DNA from 3 places in the Falsiroseomonas sp. HW251 genome. Region 1 is predicted to be linked to each of the others. Evidence: predicted binding sites of a transcription regulator. Region 1 holds the regulator's gene; each other region holds the start of a gene.

Region 1 (5,024 bases):
TTCATGGTCCATCCCTGGCAGGTCTTCGAGGCGCGGGCGATGGGCGCCGATTGCATCCTGCTGATCATGGCCGCGCTGTCCGACGCCCAGGCCGAGGAGCTGGAGGACATCGCCCGCTCGCTCGACATGGCGGTGCTGGCCGAGGTGCATGACCGGCGGGAGCTGGATCGCGCGCTGGGGCTGGAGACGCGGCTGATCGGCGTGAACAACCGCAACCTCAAGACCCTGGCGACCGACCTTTCGACGTCGGAGGAACTGGTCCCGCTGATCCCCGCCGACCGCATCCCGGTGGCCGAGAGCGGCATCCGCACCCCCGGGGATGTGCGCCGCATGTGCAAGGCCGGCGCGCGCTGCCTGCTGATCGGCGAGCACCTGCTGCGCCAGCCCGACGTGACCGCGGCCGCGGGCGAGCTGATCCACGCCATCCCGAACTGAGCGCGGACCTTCCCTGTCCCAAACCTTCCCTCCCCCGCAAGCGGGGGAGGGCCTAAGCTGCGGGGCATGACCACCAAGCTCACCCATTTCGACGAAGCCGGCCGGGCCGCCATGGTGGATGTCTCCGCCAAGGCCGAGACGGCCCGCACCGCCATAGCCCGCGGCCGCATCGTCATGGCGCCGGATACGCTCGCCCTCATCACCTCCGGCCAGGTCGGCAAGGGCGACGTGCTCGGCGTCGCGCGCCTCGCCGGGATCATGGCGGCGAAGCGGACCTCGGACCTCATCCCGCTCTGCCATCCGCTGATGCTGGCCAAGGTCAGCGTGGACCTGACGCCGGCCGCCCCGGACGCGGTCGAGATCGAGGCGACTGTCAAGGTCACCGGCCAGACCGGCGTCGAGATGGAGGCGCTGACCGCCGTCACCGTCGCCGCGCTCACGGTCTACGACATGTGCAAGGCCGCCGACCGCGCCATGCGCATCGAGGACGTCCGGCTGGTGCACAAATCCGGCGGAAAATCGGGCGTTTACGAGGCGGCGTGATGATCTCGCTGGAAGAGGCCCGCGGCCGCATCCTGGAGGCCCTGACCCCCACCACCGCCGAGACCGTCCCGCTGCCCGAGGCCTGGAACCGGGTGCTGGCCAGGCCGGTGCCCGCCCGGCTGACACAGCCGCCGGCCGATGTCTCGGCGATGGACGGCTACGCCATGCGCGCCGCGGAGGCGACCGAGGGCGCGAGGCTCAAGCTCATCGGCGCCGCGCCGGCCGGCCACCCCTTCGCGGGAGAGGTTGGCCCCGGCCAGGCCGTACGCATCTTCACCGGCGGCTTCGTCCCCGCCGGCGCCGACGGCATCCTGCTGCAGGAGGATGCCGAGGAGACCGCCGGCACCGTCCTGGTGAAGGAAGCGGTGAAGCCGAACCGCTGGATCCGCCGGCGCGGGCTCGACTTCGCCGAGGGCGAGGAATTGCTGCCGGCCGGGCGGCGCCTGACGGCCCGCGACGTCGGCTTGGCCGCGGCGGCGAACCATCCCTGGGTCACGGTCCACCGCAAGCCGCGCATCGGCATCCTGGCCACCGGCGACGAGATCGCACTGCCCGGCGAGCCGATCCCCCCCGGCGGCATCGTCAGCTCCAACGCCCATGCGCTGGCGGCCGTGATCCGGGCCGCCGGCGGCGACCCCATCGTGCTGCCGATCGCCCCGGACGACCGCGACGCCATCGCGGCCGCCGCCGCCTCCGCCCGGTCCTGCGACATGCTGGTCACCACGGGCGGCGCGAGCGTCGGCGAGCACGACCTCGTGCAGAAGGCGCTCGGGCCGGAAGGCTTCGCGCTCGATTTCTGGAAGATCGCGATGCGGCCGGGCAAGCCGCTGATCTGGGGGCGGCTCGGCCGCACGCCGGTTCTGGGGCTGCCGGGGAACCCGGTCTCGGCGCTGGTCTGCGCGGTGCAGTTCCTCTTGCCGTCCGTCGCGATGCTGTCGGGCCTGCCCGCCGCCCCGCCGGCGACGCTGCTGGTCCGCGCCGGCGCGCCACTGCCCGAGAACGACAGGCGTTTCGACCATCTGCGGGCCTCGCTCGGCACCGACCGCGACGGCCGTCCCGTCGCGACGCCCTTCCCCGTCCAGGACAGTTCCATGTTGAAGACCCTGGCGCGGGCCGAGGCGCTGATCCTGCGCCCGCCTCATGCGCCCGCCGCCCCGGAAGGCGCCGAGGTCGAGGCGATTTCCCTCGGCCAGCTCGGAATCTGACCGGCTGCGGAAAAACTCCTGTGGAAAAGATTTGACGCGACGCGGAGAACCTACCTAGAACATCCACGCTGATTCCCCGTTTGTTCGCCGAGGCCGGTGGCCGGGGCGAGCCGGGGTGCGAGGACGGGAGGCTTCATGCTCACGCGGAAGCAGCACGAGCTGCTGATGTTCATCGACCGGCATCTCCGAGATACCGGTTTCTCTCCCTCCTTCGAGGAGATGAAGGAGGCCCTGCGCCTCAAGTCCAAGTCCGGCATTCACCGGCTGATCACGGCTCTGGAGGAGCGCGGCTTCCTCAAGCGCCGCGCTCACCGGGCCCGCGCGCTGGAGGTCATCCGGCTGCCCGATAACGTCGCGCCCCGCATGGCCCAGGCTGCCGCTGCCCCGCCGGCGCCCGCCGCGGCCCCGGCCTTTGCCCCGAACGTCATCCGCGGGAACTTCGCGGCGAATTTGTCCGGCGTGCCGAAGCCCGCCAACGAGGCCCCGGCCGTCCACCTGCCACTCTATGGCCGGATCGCTGCCGGCCTACCGATCGAGGCGCTGCGCGACAACGGCTCGAGCGTCGAGGTCCCGGCCGCGATGCTTGCCGGCGGCGAGCACTACGCTCTTGAAGTCGCGGGCGATTCGATGATGGAGGCCGGGATCCTGGACGGCGATACCGTCATCATCCGCCGCGGCGACATCGCGGAGAACGGCGCGATCGTGGTTGCGCTGGTGGATGAGGCCGAGGTCACCCTCAAGCGCCTGCGCAAGCGCGGCAACTCGGTCGCGCTGGAGCCCGCCAACCGCGCCTACGAGACCCGCATCTTCGGCCCCGACCGGGTCCGGGTTCAGGGCCGCCTGGTCGGGCTTCTCAGGAAGTACTGACCTACCTCTCCAGCCCTCCCCTGCTCGCGGGGGAGAGCTGGGCAAGGAGCCCCTCGCGGACCGGGCGCCCCGGCTGCCGCCAGGCAACACCCCTCAGTACGGATCCCACTCGCCCGTTGCCCGCTCCGCGCGCCAGCTGTGCCAGCGCTGCGCCAGCGCGAGCACGCCGAGCGAGACGAAGGCGCCGGCCGCCATCCAGCCGGCATCCGTCAGCAGCATGGTGTAGCCCAGGGCCATGGCACCCCTCCTTGGTTGCAGGCCCAAGGATAGGCACAACCCAGGTTGACAGAGTATTACCCGCCGTCGCGGGGTGCGACCGGCAGCGAATCCGGCTGCCCCGGCAGCGGTCGCGCCGGCACCCAGGGCCGATCGCCGCGCCAGTCGCGGTCGGCGACCACCCGCACCGCCTGCCCGAGCCAGGCGGCCTGTGCCCCGCCGCGCCAGACCGTGAAGCGGTCGATGCTCTCGCCCGATCCGCAGCGCGGTCGGATCGGCTCGGCCGAGATGATCAGCCCCGCCGTGCCGCAAGCCGCGCGCAGCGCCTCCGGCTCCGGCGGTGCCGCGCGCTGGCCACGCGGGACCGGCGCAGTCCGCAGCAGCACCGCCTCCGCGCCGTCCCGCGGGCGGAAGCGGCAGGCCGTGTCGGTGCAGGCCAAGGCGCCCCCCGCAACCTCGCCCGAAAGCGGCAGGGGCCTGGATGTCCCCGCGCTCATCCGGCGCAGCATCGCCTCCTTCGCGAAGGCGCTTGCGCCGGCCAGCTCCTGCACGAACACGCCATCCGAGGTGCGCAGCGCCACCAGCCGCGCATCCGGGCTAACCAGGAGGTCGGGCGGCGCCTGCGCCAGGCCCGCCGCGAGCGCGCCGGCCAGGACCGGCACGCCTGCCAGGCGCAGCCCTCCCCGCCACAGGGCGAGCCAGCAGAAGCCGAAGGCCGCGACCGCGAGCGCCGGCCCCGGGATCGGCGGCAGCACCGGCGAGGCCTCGGGCCAGGCCGCGACGACGCGTGCCACCGCCAGCATCGCCTCCACCCCCTGCCCCATGGCCCAGAGCGCCGGCGCCTCCAGCCCGAACGGCATCAGCGCGAGCGCGACCATCCCCGCCGGCATGACCAGGAAGGAGGTCAGCGGCACCGCGACCGCATTGGCCGCAACGCCATAGATCTGGAGCCGCCCGAAATGGTGCAGGCCAAAAGGCGCCGTCGCCGCGCCGGCCAGCGCCGAGGTCAGGGCGAGCCCGATCACCGCCAGCGCCACCCGGCGTCGCCACCCGCCTCCAAGCCGCAGGGCCGACAAGCGGTCCTTCAGCGCCTCATGCCCCGCGATCAGCGCCAGCACAGCCGCGAAGCTCATCTGGAAGGAGGGTCCGAGCAGTTCGGCGGGGGCGGCCAGCAGCACCACCGCCGCCGCCAGCGCAATGGACCGCAGGGTCAGCGCCCGCCGCCCCGCGACGAGGGCCAGCGTCACCAGCCCGGCCATCACCAGGCAGCGCTGCATCGGCACCTGCGATCCCGTCAGCAGCGTGTAGCCGATTCCCGCGGCCAGCCCGCCGACCGCGGCGATCGCCTTGCCCGGGATGCGGAGCGCGACCCAAGGCACCAGCGCGATGGCCAGCCGCAGCACCGCGAAGACCACGCCGATGACGATCGCCATGTGCAGCCCGGAGACCGAGAGCAGATGCGCGAGTCCGCTGTCGCGCATCGCCGCGATCTCGGCCGGCGGTATCGCGGCCTGGGATCCCGTCAGCAGCGCCGCGGCCACCGCGCCGGCGCCGCCGGGGATCGCCGCCTCGATCCGCGTCTCCAGAATCGTGCGCAGCCAGGCGAAGAAGGGCCGCTCCTCGCCCTGCGTCACGACCACCGGCGCGATCGCCGTGCCCGACCCGCCGAGCCCGCTGAAGAAGGCGGCACGCTGGAAGTCCCAGGCGCCTGGCGCGACGGGCGGCGGCGGTTCGCGCAGCAGGGCGCGGACGGCGATC
Region 2 (5,024 bases), on a different contig from region 1:
GCCCGGGCGCGAGCATCTCGCGCTGCTGCGCGTCAGCGCGCTGGCCGCCGCCGAGCAGACCGTGCGCAACGCCGCCGCCGCCCGGCTGCAATCCGTCGGCGCGCTGGCCGGCGGGATCGCGCATGATTTCAACAATCTCCTCAGCGCCATCGGCGGCAGCGCGGAAGCCGCCCTCGCGCGCGAGCCCGACGGACCTGCGGCGCCGGATCTCCGCCAGATCATGGAATCGGCCGCGCGCGGCGCGGCGCTGGTGCGCCAGCTCCTCGCCTTCGCCCGCCAGCAGGCGCTGCAGCCGCGCGTCGTCGAGCTCAACGACGCCGTCGGCGCGATGGCGGCGCTGCTGCGCCGGCTGCTCGGCAGCCGCGTGCGGCTCAGCCTCGAGCTCGACGAGCCCGGACGGCGCGTGCGCATAGACCCTACGCAGCTCGACCAGGTCATCATGAACCTGGCGCTCAACGCGCGCGACGCCATGCCGGGCGGCGGCAGCCTGCGCATCGCGACCGGCCACGCCGTGGTGCTGCAGCCCGAGCCGCTGGGGCAGGAGGAACTGCCGCCCGGCCGCTACGTCACGGTGGAGGTCTCGGACACCGGCGGCGGCATCCCGCCGGAACTCCTGCCGCGCATCTTCGACCCCTTCTTCACGACGAAGCGGGAGCAGGGCGGCAGTGGGCTCGGCCTGTCCACCGTGCACGGCATTGTCCGCCAGTCCGGCGGCTTCATCGCCGCCGAGAGCCGGCCCGGCGAGGGTTCGACCTTCCGCATCTGGCTCCCCCGCCACGAAGGTGCGGCGGACGCCGCCGCGCCCCTCATAGCCGCCCCGGTTGCCGCCGTGCCCGCCGCGCCGCCGGCGCTGCCGTCCGGCGCGCCGGTGCTGCTGGTCGAGGACGAGCCACCCCTGCTGCGGCTGGCCGAACGCGCGCTGCGCCGCGCCGGCTTCGAGGTGATGACGGCGACCTCGGCGGAGGAGGCGCTGGAGATGCTGGACACCCAGGCCGTGAAGCCGGCCGCGCTGGTTTCCGACGTCGTGATGCCGGGGCTGGACGGGCTCGGCCTCGCCGCCAGGCTGCGCGAACGCGACCCCGACCTACCGGTGCTGCTGGTCTCCGGCTACGCCGAGGCCGCGCTTGGCCGCGACCTCGCGGCGGAGAAGCTGCGGCTGCTGCCCAAGCCCTATGGGCTTTCGGACCTGGTGGCGGAACTGCGCGCCATCCTGCCGGCCGACGCGCCCGCCGCGGCGGGGTAGGGGGCGACTCCGCGCGTCTGGTAAGGCGGGCGTGGAACCCAGCGTTCCACCTGCGTGTTTCCTAAATGTTCTTGTATGGCGGGGTGGATTGGGTCATATTCCGTCCAGGCCGCAGTGCGGTTGTGGCGCGTCGCCGCGCTCGACTTCGATGTGGCGCAGATGTTACCAGCAGTGGTAACGTCTGCTCAGAATGCGCTTATTGGTTGATAAGTCCTTCAATTGAGACCGGAGAGCCATCCCATGGACAAGACGAAGGCCCTGGACGCCGCGCTGAGCCAGATCGAGAGGGCCTTCGGCAAGGGCTCCATCATGCGCATGGGCAACAAGGCCGCCGACGAGGAGATCGAGGTCATCTCGACCGGCTCCCTCGGCCTCGACCTCGCGCTCGGCATCGGCGGCCTACCGAAGGGCCGCATCGTGGAGATCTACGGTCCGGAAAGCTCGGGCAAGACGACGCTCGCGCTGCACGCCATCGCGGAAGCCCAGAAGCGCGGCGGCACCTGCGCCTTCATCGACGCCGAGCACGCGCTCGACCCCGGCTATGCCCGCAAGCTCGGCGTGGACGTGGACAACCTGCTGATCAGCCAGCCCGACGCCGGCGAGCAGGCGCTTGAGATCGCCGACACGCTGGTGCGCTCCGGCGCGGTGGACGTGCTGGTGGTGGACAGCGTCGCGGCGCTCGTGCCCCGCGCCGAGCTCGAGGGCGAGATGGGCGACAGCCATGTCGGCCTGCATGCCCGCCTGATGTCGCAGGCGCTGCGCAAGCTGACGGGCAGCGTGTCGCGCTCCAACACGCTGCTGATCTTCCTGAACCAGATCCGCCTCAAGATCGGCGTGATGTTCGGCAACCCCGAGACCACCACGGGCGGCAACGCGCTGAAGTTCTATGCGTCCGTGCGCATGGAGATCCGGCGCATCGGCTCCATCAAGGAACGCGACACCGTCACCGGCAACCAGACCCGCGTGAAGGTGGTGAAGAACAAGATGGCGCCGCCGTTCCGCCAGGTGGAGTTCGACATCATGTATGGCGAGGGCATCTCCAAGGTCGGCGAGCTCATCGACCTCGGCGTGAAGGCCGGCGTCGTCGAGAAGTCGGGTGCCTGGTTCAGCTGCGACAGCCAGCGCATCGGCCAGGGGCGCGAGAACGCGAAGCAGTTCATGCGCGACAACCCCGCGGTCGCCGAAAGCGTGGAGAAGCGCATCCGCGACCAGGCCGCGGGCCTGGCCAATGCCATGCTCGCCGGCGAGGAGAGCGAGGCGGCGGCGGCGGAGTAGCGCAAGCGCCTCCCCCTATCGAGGGGGAGGCGCGTCCCGCTGCCGCGGGCATTGCATGACGGGCCCTAGCGCACGCCGGCGAGCATCAGGCCCGTCTCGTAATGCGTGCGGTCCTCGAGGCGGGCCATCGGGTTGCGCGCGATCGCGCGCGCCAGGGTGAAGTCCGGCTCGATCTCCGCCAGCCGCGCGCGCCAGGCCGCGGCCTCCGACGCCGCGCCCATGTGCCCCAGTGCGCTGAGCACGACCTTGTAGGGATAGCTGATGGCGGGCTGCAGCGCGATCGCCTGGCGCGCGACCTCCGCGGCCTCCTCGTGCCGGCCGAGCAGCAGCAGCGGGATGCCGCGCGCCGCGTCGAAGAAGAAGGCATGCGGGTGCAGCGGTGAAAGCTGCTTGTAGCGATCGAGCCGCTGCAGCGCCCGCTCATGCTCGCCGAGATAGCTCTCCGTCATGCCGGAGAAGACCCAGGCCATCGCGAGGTTGGGGTTCAGCGCCAGCGCGCGCTCGTGCAGCGCCCGTGCCTCCGGCAGGCTGTGGTGGAGATAGGCGCGGACATGGCCGTGGATGGTCAGTGCCTGCGCGTCCTGCGGGTCGAGCCCGATGGCGCGGCTCGCCAGCCGCTCGGCCTCGGCGAAGGCCTGCCCGTTCCGCGACCAGCCCTGGCCGACCAGGAACAGATGCCAATAGGCGTGCCAGGAGAAGGCCGGCGCATAATCCGGGTCGAGCGCCGTCGCGCGTTCCAGCAGGGCGCCGGCTTCCAGGAATCCGTCGCGGTCCAGCCGGTGCAGGGCGGGAATCGCGCGCAGCAGCAGGTCGTAGGCGGTCGGCGCCACGCTGCGCCGCTGCGTCGCGCGCTCGGCCTCGATCAGCAGGATCTCCGGGTCGATGCGCGCGACGAGCTCGGCGGCGGTCTGGTCCTGCAGCGCCAGCATGTCGCCGGTCTCGCTCTCGAAGCGCTGGCTCCAGACGATAGTGGCGGGCGGGCGGAGGTCCGTGAGCTGGAGCGAGACGCGGACCCGCGCGCCGCTGCGCTGCACGGTGCCGCCAAGCAGGAAGTCCAGGCCGAGCTCCTCGGCCGCCTTCGTCTCGCCGAGCCGTGCCGAGGCCGCGGCGAGCGAGGCGCCGTCCGCGACGAAGAGCCAGCGGAACCGCGCGAGCGCGGTCGCGATCTCCTCGGCCAGCCCGATGGCGAGATGCGCCTCGGTCTCGGTCCCGAGCACGCGCAGCGGCAGCACGCCGAGCCGCGCGCCGCGCGCGCTGCGCGGCCTGGCGGAGGCCGCGAGGGGGGCTGCGGGGGTGGTCGGGTCGCCGCCGCGGGCAGCGGGCGCGGCGCCGCGTTCCGTCGCCGCCGCGACGCCGGGCGCGGCCGACAGCGCGCGATGCTGCTCCTCCGCCGCTAGGGCACCGGCGCGGTCGCCGGCCTCGCGCAGCGCGGAGATCAGGGCGCGCCAGGCCTCGGCATGCCGCATGTCGAGCTCGAGCAGCCGCCGAGCGGCCGCGGCGACGGCCGCCGGCCCCTCCGCCGTGGCAAGCATGGCGGCCGCACGCGTCGCCGCGGCCTGGCGCAGGCGGGCGCGCTGCTCCGCCAGCCAGGCGTCGAAGGCGGCGTCGAGCCCGTCCATGTCCACCAGCAGTTCGTCCGTCAGCAGGTCGAGCGCGTCGGCCTTGCCCGGGCGGGCGCGCATCAGCTCCACGGCGTCGGTCCAGACGAGATCGCCGCGCAGCGCGACCGTCTCCCGCGTCGAGACGAGCAGCGGCACGCCGATCGGGGCGAGGCTCTCGGACAGCTCATGCACGGCCTGGCGGAGCGAGCCGCGCTGCTGTTCCTCGCCGCGCCGGGACCAGAGCAGTTCCGCCAGGCGCCCGCGCGGCACGGGCTGGCCCCTCGCCATGGCGAGCACGGCGAGCAGCGCACGGGTCTTCCGCGCCCGGGGCAGGACCGGAAGCGCGGCGAGGCTCCAGGCCTCCATCCGTCCGATCAGCACGAGACGCAGGCGCGGGAAGGCATCCGGCGACGGGGTGTCGCCGTGGGGCGTGCGGAGCGGCAGGATGGCAGACATCGTCCCGACCATCCCCAAATAGTAGCTAATTTATGCCGCCGATACAGCCACCAGTTGATAAAAAGAGATACGGCGTCGCTGCGGAGGAGGCTTTACCAAACGATTTCCAAGTCTGCTCTCTCTTCGGTTGCATTGACGCGATCACTGCCACCGCCCGTCTCGGCACTTTGGTCCGCTCGTTTCCGGTTCAAAAGGCAGCAGATCGCGCCCGATCGCCTCTGCCGAGCCTGGCGCCGGCGCGGCGCACCCTGGAGCGTGCGATCACCCGCCATCGCGAGAAGCCGTTAACCCTACGTTCAGATCCACCTAAGAAAAAATACTTGAACAGAAACAGAACAAGGAATATAAGCCATGTCGCGGCGGCGCCCTCGCCCCCCCGCCATGTCCTGCGGGCCATGTTCCCCCCGGAAGGAGATTCCGCCCATGCCGACCATCACCCCCCCGCTCTC
Region 3 (5,024 bases), on a different contig from region 1:
CGGAAGACCGTGTCGAGCCGTCCGCCCGGCCCTTCCGCCAGCACGGCGTCGCGCAGCGGCACGGCGCGAAATCTCAAGGCGGAAGGCTCGCCGGGCGGCGCTTCCTCGATGCTGACCAGGCCGGTGCCGGCGACCACGAGATCGAGGAAGGCCTGGTGGAGCTCCAGCGCGAAGTTGGACCGGTCGAGATGGCCCTGCAGGGTCTCGGCGACCGCGGACAGGCTGCGCGCGATGGCGGGGTCGGCGTTCTCCCGCACCGGGGCGAGGTCGAACCAGCGCGACCAGGGCGGCGCGAGCTCCGCGAGCAGCGAGGCCGCGAGCTGTTCGGCGGCGTCGGCCGCGGTCGCGTCGAACAGCGGCGCCGCGCCCGGCGCGGGCAGAGCGTGGTCGTAGCAATCCTGCCAGCCCGCCTCGAGCGGGCGGCGGCGCGCCAGCGCGGCGTCGTGCCGCGCCAGCAATTCCTCCGCTTCCATGCCGGTCACTCCCCGAGCAGCGTCTTGCGCGCGGCGAAGGCCGGCAGGGACGAGAGCACGCCGCGATCGGAGGTCGCGACGGTGCCGGCGAGGCCGCGTCGGGCGCGCTCGACCGCCTTGATCCGGGCCTCGCGCGCCGCGTCGGCGGCGGCCTGGTCGGCCTGCGCGGCGGTCTCGGCGACGGTCACGGCCTGGACCGGGGGCGCGGGCGGGGCGACCTCGACCGGCTTCGGTGCGCGGAACATGCCACCCATGCGCGGGTCCTTCTGCGGAAAGGGGTCCCGAAAAGGCGAAGGCCCGTCCGGGGGGCGGACGGGCCTTCGAAGTCGGGAACCGGGGAGGAGGAACGCCGCGGGACGCAATTCGCCCCGTGGCAGAGCCGTGTTAGCCTGCTTCGCCAAGCCGCGTCAAGATTTTTTTCCTAGATTCGCCACCCAGCGCATGAAAAAGCTGAAAGGGCGTCAGCGCGAAGGGCGCGCCGGGCCCGAGCAGCGCGCGGCAGAGCCCGACGCAGGTGAAGGGCATCAGGGTGGGGGCGGAGGCACCGCGCGCGGCTGCAGGCTCGAAGGGCCCGAGCACGGCAAGGCCGGCGCGGCGGTAGAAGCCGGGCAGGTCGAAGGCGGCCGGGACCGGCAGGCGCGCGACCATCAGGCGGCCCGACAGCGGCTCCAGCACGGTCCAGCCGCTCTCGTCCAGGATGGCGGCGAAGCAATGGCGGAAGCCGCGGCGGAGCAGGCGCAGCCAGGGCTGGTCGGCCTCGCCGCCGAAGGCGATCCAGACCTGCTGGCCAGCCGCGGCCTCCGCGCGGCGATGGCTGACGCGGTTCACGGGCGCGCCGTGGGGAAGGGGATGACCTGCGCGCCGTTGGGCAGCGCCTCGGCCGACAGGCCGCGCGGGCCGCACACGATGCCTTTCTGGCGCAGCGGGAATTCGAGCCGCTCCATCGCCTCGCGCCACAGGCGGAGATCGCCGCGCTCCGACGCGAAGCGCGCGTTGGGGGCGGTGCCGCGTTCCCCCCAGAGCCGCATGATGCGCGCATGCTGGAGGTCTATCCGGCGCTGCCGGTACAGCCGGTCGAGGCACTTCACGACGTCGTCGGGCTCGCAGGGGCGGATGACGCTGCCGCGGGCGGCGGACAGGCGGGCGCCGTCGCGGCGGGCGATCAGTGCCGCCATGGTCCAGAACCAGGCTTCGTCGGCGCTGGCGAAGGGCTCGGCCTTGGACAGGCTGGCCAGGACGGCGCTGCGGCCGGGGGCGATGGGCATGGGGGGCTCCCTCCTCTTACCCGAACAAATCAGGAACGGATGGACGCTATCGCTTTCCACCTCCGGTTGCAAGGCAGAAGTTCCTATTGCCAAGCGACTCGAAACCTAGGATGTGATGCCCAGCGATTCGCACCGGCTCGGTTCGAGTCGGAAACGGGGACCTGCTTCCATGATGCGGCACGAGGATGTGTGGCGGGCGATCGACGCGCTGGCGGCCGAGCATGGCCTGTCCGCCAGCGGCCTGGCCCGCAAGGCGGGGCTGGATCCCACGGCTTTCAACCCCTCGAAGCGCACAGGGCCGGATGGGCGGGCGCGCTGGCCCTCGACCGAGAGCGTCGCCAAGGTGCTGCAGGCCACGGGTACGGGGATCGAGGGCTTCGCCTCGCTCGTCACCGGAGCCCCGGCGCTGCCGCGGGGGCGGGCCATGCCGGGGCGCCGCATCCCGCTGATCGGCCTGGCGCAGGCGGGGTCGGAGGGCTTCTTCGACGATGGCGGCTATCCCGTGGGCGGCGGCTGGGACGAGATCTCGGTCCCCGACGTGCCGGACCCCAATGCGTACGCGCTCGAGATCAGCGGCGATTCGATGGAGCCGGTCTTCCGCGACGGCGACGTGGTGATCGTGAGCCCCGGCGCACCGGTCCGCCGGGGCGACCGCGTGGTGGTGCGCACGCGCAAGGGCGAGGTGATGGCGAAGGAGCTGCTGCGGCAGAGCGCGCGCCGGGTGGAACTCGCGAGCCTGAACCCTGCGCATCCCGGCTACACCTTCGGGCTGGACGAGCTGCAGTTCATGCATCGGATCGTCTGGGCCAGTCAGTGATCATGCCTTCAGGCGCCGGGCGCGCTCTCCGCGCGCTTGGCTGAGAGGCCCTCAGCGCGCCGCCCGCGCCATCGGCTCGGCCGCGGGCAGCAGGGCCAGCAGCTTCTCCAGATCCTTCTCCGCCCGGCACGCCAGGTAGCGCTGCGGCTCGCCCGGCGCGGGCGCCGCCAGCGGGAAGGCGGTCAGGCCGATGTCGCCGTAGAAGCGCAGCAGCGCGGGCGTGACGCGCCAGAACGCCGCGTCCACGCCGGCGCGCTCGCACATGTCGCGGAAGCGCCAGATCGCGGAGATGCGGTCGCGCTCCTCGCCCACGGGATCGCCCAAGGCCATCCAGATGCCGTCGCGATGGAGGAAGGCGAAGCCGGCGCGCCCGGCCTCGCCGAAGACCGCGCCGTCCGCGGCATCGGGCGGGCGGGCGCCGAGCGCGCGCAGCCTTGCGCGGGTCTCCTCGTTCCACGGCGCGGGGCGCAGCTTCACCGGCCGCAGCAGGCGGGCCATGGCGACCAGCAGCAGCACGCCGGCGATGCCGACGGTGAAGCGCAGGCTGTCCGGCGCGAGCGGCGAGAAGACGACATGCAGCCAGCTCTCGTCGGCGACGCGCCCGCCATAGGACACGCTCGCCAGCAGCACGGCGCAGAGCGCGACGACGACCAGCGGCACGAGCGACGCGGTGGCCAGCGGCTCCCGGATCAGGCGGGCGTCGCGGTAGAAGGCGCTGCGCATCGCGGCCAGCAGCGCGGCGACCACGCCGAAGGCGCCGATCAGCCAGACCGATTCCTGGCGCAGGATGCAGATCACGATGCCGTTCAGCAGCAGCAGGATGCCGAAGCCCCAGGCGATCGTCAGCCGCCGCAGCAGCCCATAGGCCATCACCAGCAGCAGCGACCCCACGACGGAGGCCGCGAAATGGGACCCGACCGCGGCTTCGGGCCCTGCCCATTCCACCATCGGGTTGCCGCGCGCCGGCAGCGCGCCGATGAAGACCAGCACCGTGCCCGCCAGCCCCACCAGGCTCGCGATCGCCGGCACCTCGAGCGCGCCGGCAACGCGCTGCTCGGCGCTCCAGCGGGCCAGTGCGTCGCGGCGCTGCGCGACCTCGAACGCCGCGAACATCCCGCCGGCGATGAAGAGCGGCACGATGTAGTAGTAGAGCCGGAAGACCAGCAGCGCGCCGATGACTTCCGCCGGCCCGAGCCAGGGGGCGAGGCCGATCAGGATGGCGGTGTCGAAGACGCCGATGCCGCCCGGCAGGCTCGCCGCGATCCCGGCGATGTAGGCCGCGATGTAGATGCCGAGGAAATGCAGGAAGGTCAGGCCATCCGCCTTCGGCAGCAGCACGTAGAAGATCATCGCGGTCACCGCGACGTCCACGGTCGCGAGCAGAACCTGCGCCACCGCCATGCGGAAGCCCGGCAGGTCGATGTGGTGGCCGAGGATCACCACGTGGCTGCGGATGCGCGACATCGTCACATAGGCCAGCACGACGATCCAGCAGATGACGCCCAGCACCTGCATGACGATGTGCGGGACATGGTCGCCGAGGCCGGGCACGACCTCGGGCTCGATCACCAGCACGATGCCGCCGAGCACCATCGCGCCGAGGCCGAAGGTCAGGCTGGTGAAGGCCACGACCTTGGCAATGGCCAGCGGCGGCAACCCCCAGGCCGCGTAGAAGCGGTAGCGCACGGCGGCGCCCGACACCGCGGCGAAGCCGAGGTTGTGCGCCAGCGTGTAGGCGCAGAACGAGGCGAGCGATGTGCGGGCATAGCTGACGGGATAGCCGGCATAGACGCTGCCCAACCGGTCGTAGATCGTCAGCACGGCGTAGGCGAGCAGCGTCCAGCCGATGGCGAGCCAGAGCGTCGCGTGCGGGATCGCTTCCAGCGCGCGGCGGACGTCGCCGACGGACAGCGTCCGGAACTCCTTCTGCACGACGTAGATCGCGGCCGCGAGCAGGACGAGCCCGAAGACCGTCATGCCGTGCTTCTTGAGGACGGGGAGGAGGGCCTTCATGCGGCGCGGGCCGCGGGCTGGCGGTTGCCGCTGGAAACGCCCTCTCCCCCGCTTATGGGGGGGCGACGCACGGCGTCGGCGCCGGAGCGTTCGGCTTCAGCCGACAACGCGCAGGCTAGGGTTGGGTGAGGGGGACGCGCAGGACCGTGCGCGAGTTCCGTGCCCGGCACGCCCCCCTTACCCAACCCTCTCCCCCGTGTGGGTGGAGCGGGCTTTTCGAACAGCCCGTTCATGCCGCGGCGGGATCCCGCGCGAGCGCGGTCTCGATCAGGCCGATGGTCCCCGCGATGCCGTACAGCGCGACGAAGCCGCCGAAGCGCGGGCCCTCGGGCTGGCCGAGCAGCACCTGATACAGCGCGTTGAACCAGGCACGCGACACGCCGGGGCGGCCGCCATCCTTCGCGGGTTCCAGGAACGGCTCGCGGCGGCCGGCGTCGTAGACCAGGTCCTGGATCG

Evidence for each region. Region 1 encodes LexA, which represses DNA repair genes until DNA is damaged. Its sites were predicted from a motif close to TGTTCTANNTANGTTC; they were not measured.
Region 2: the regulator LexA is predicted to act here: its motif matches at 1,299-1,314, upstream of recA (recombinase RecA).
Region 3: the regulator LexA is predicted to act here: its motif matches at 1,761-1,776, upstream of ACLF3M_RS16915 (S24 family peptidase).

What each region holds. Positions count from the first base shown of each region.
Region 1 is NZ_JBNXUM010000016.1:124,926-129,949, reverse strand. It holds gene trpC (indole-3-glycerol phosphate synthase TrpC) at 1-435, shown strand, start outside; gene moaC (cyclic pyranopterin monophosphate synthase MoaC) at 502-978, shown strand; gene ACLF3M_RS19805 (molybdopterin molybdotransferase MoeA) at 978-2,183, shown strand; gene lexA (transcriptional repressor LexA) at 2,319-3,050, shown strand; gene ACLF3M_RS19795 (hypothetical protein) at 3,144-3,287, opposite strand; gene ACLF3M_RS19790 (ComEC/Rec2 family competence protein) at 3,344-5,024, opposite strand, start outside.
Region 2 is NZ_JBNXUM010000003.1:69,808-74,831, reverse strand. It holds gene ACLF3M_RS03950 (ATP-binding protein) at 1-1,243, shown strand, start outside; gene recA (recombinase RecA) at 1,484-2,518, shown strand; gene ACLF3M_RS03940 (hypothetical protein) at 2,584-4,575, opposite strand; gene ACLF3M_RS03935 (hypothetical protein) at 4,999-5,024, shown strand, end outside.
Region 3 is NZ_JBNXUM010000013.1:71,367-76,390, forward strand. It holds gene ACLF3M_RS16895 (portal protein) at 1-473, opposite strand, end outside; gene ACLF3M_RS16900 (hypothetical protein) at 479-727, opposite strand; gene ACLF3M_RS16905 (hypothetical protein) at 858-1,301, opposite strand; gene ACLF3M_RS16910 (hypothetical protein) at 1,298-1,738, opposite strand; gene ACLF3M_RS16915 (S24 family peptidase) at 1,911-2,555, shown strand; gene ACLF3M_RS16920 (lysylphosphatidylglycerol synthase domain-containing protein) at 2,607-4,568, opposite strand; gene ACLF3M_RS16925 (lysine--tRNA ligase) at 4,798-5,024, opposite strand, start outside.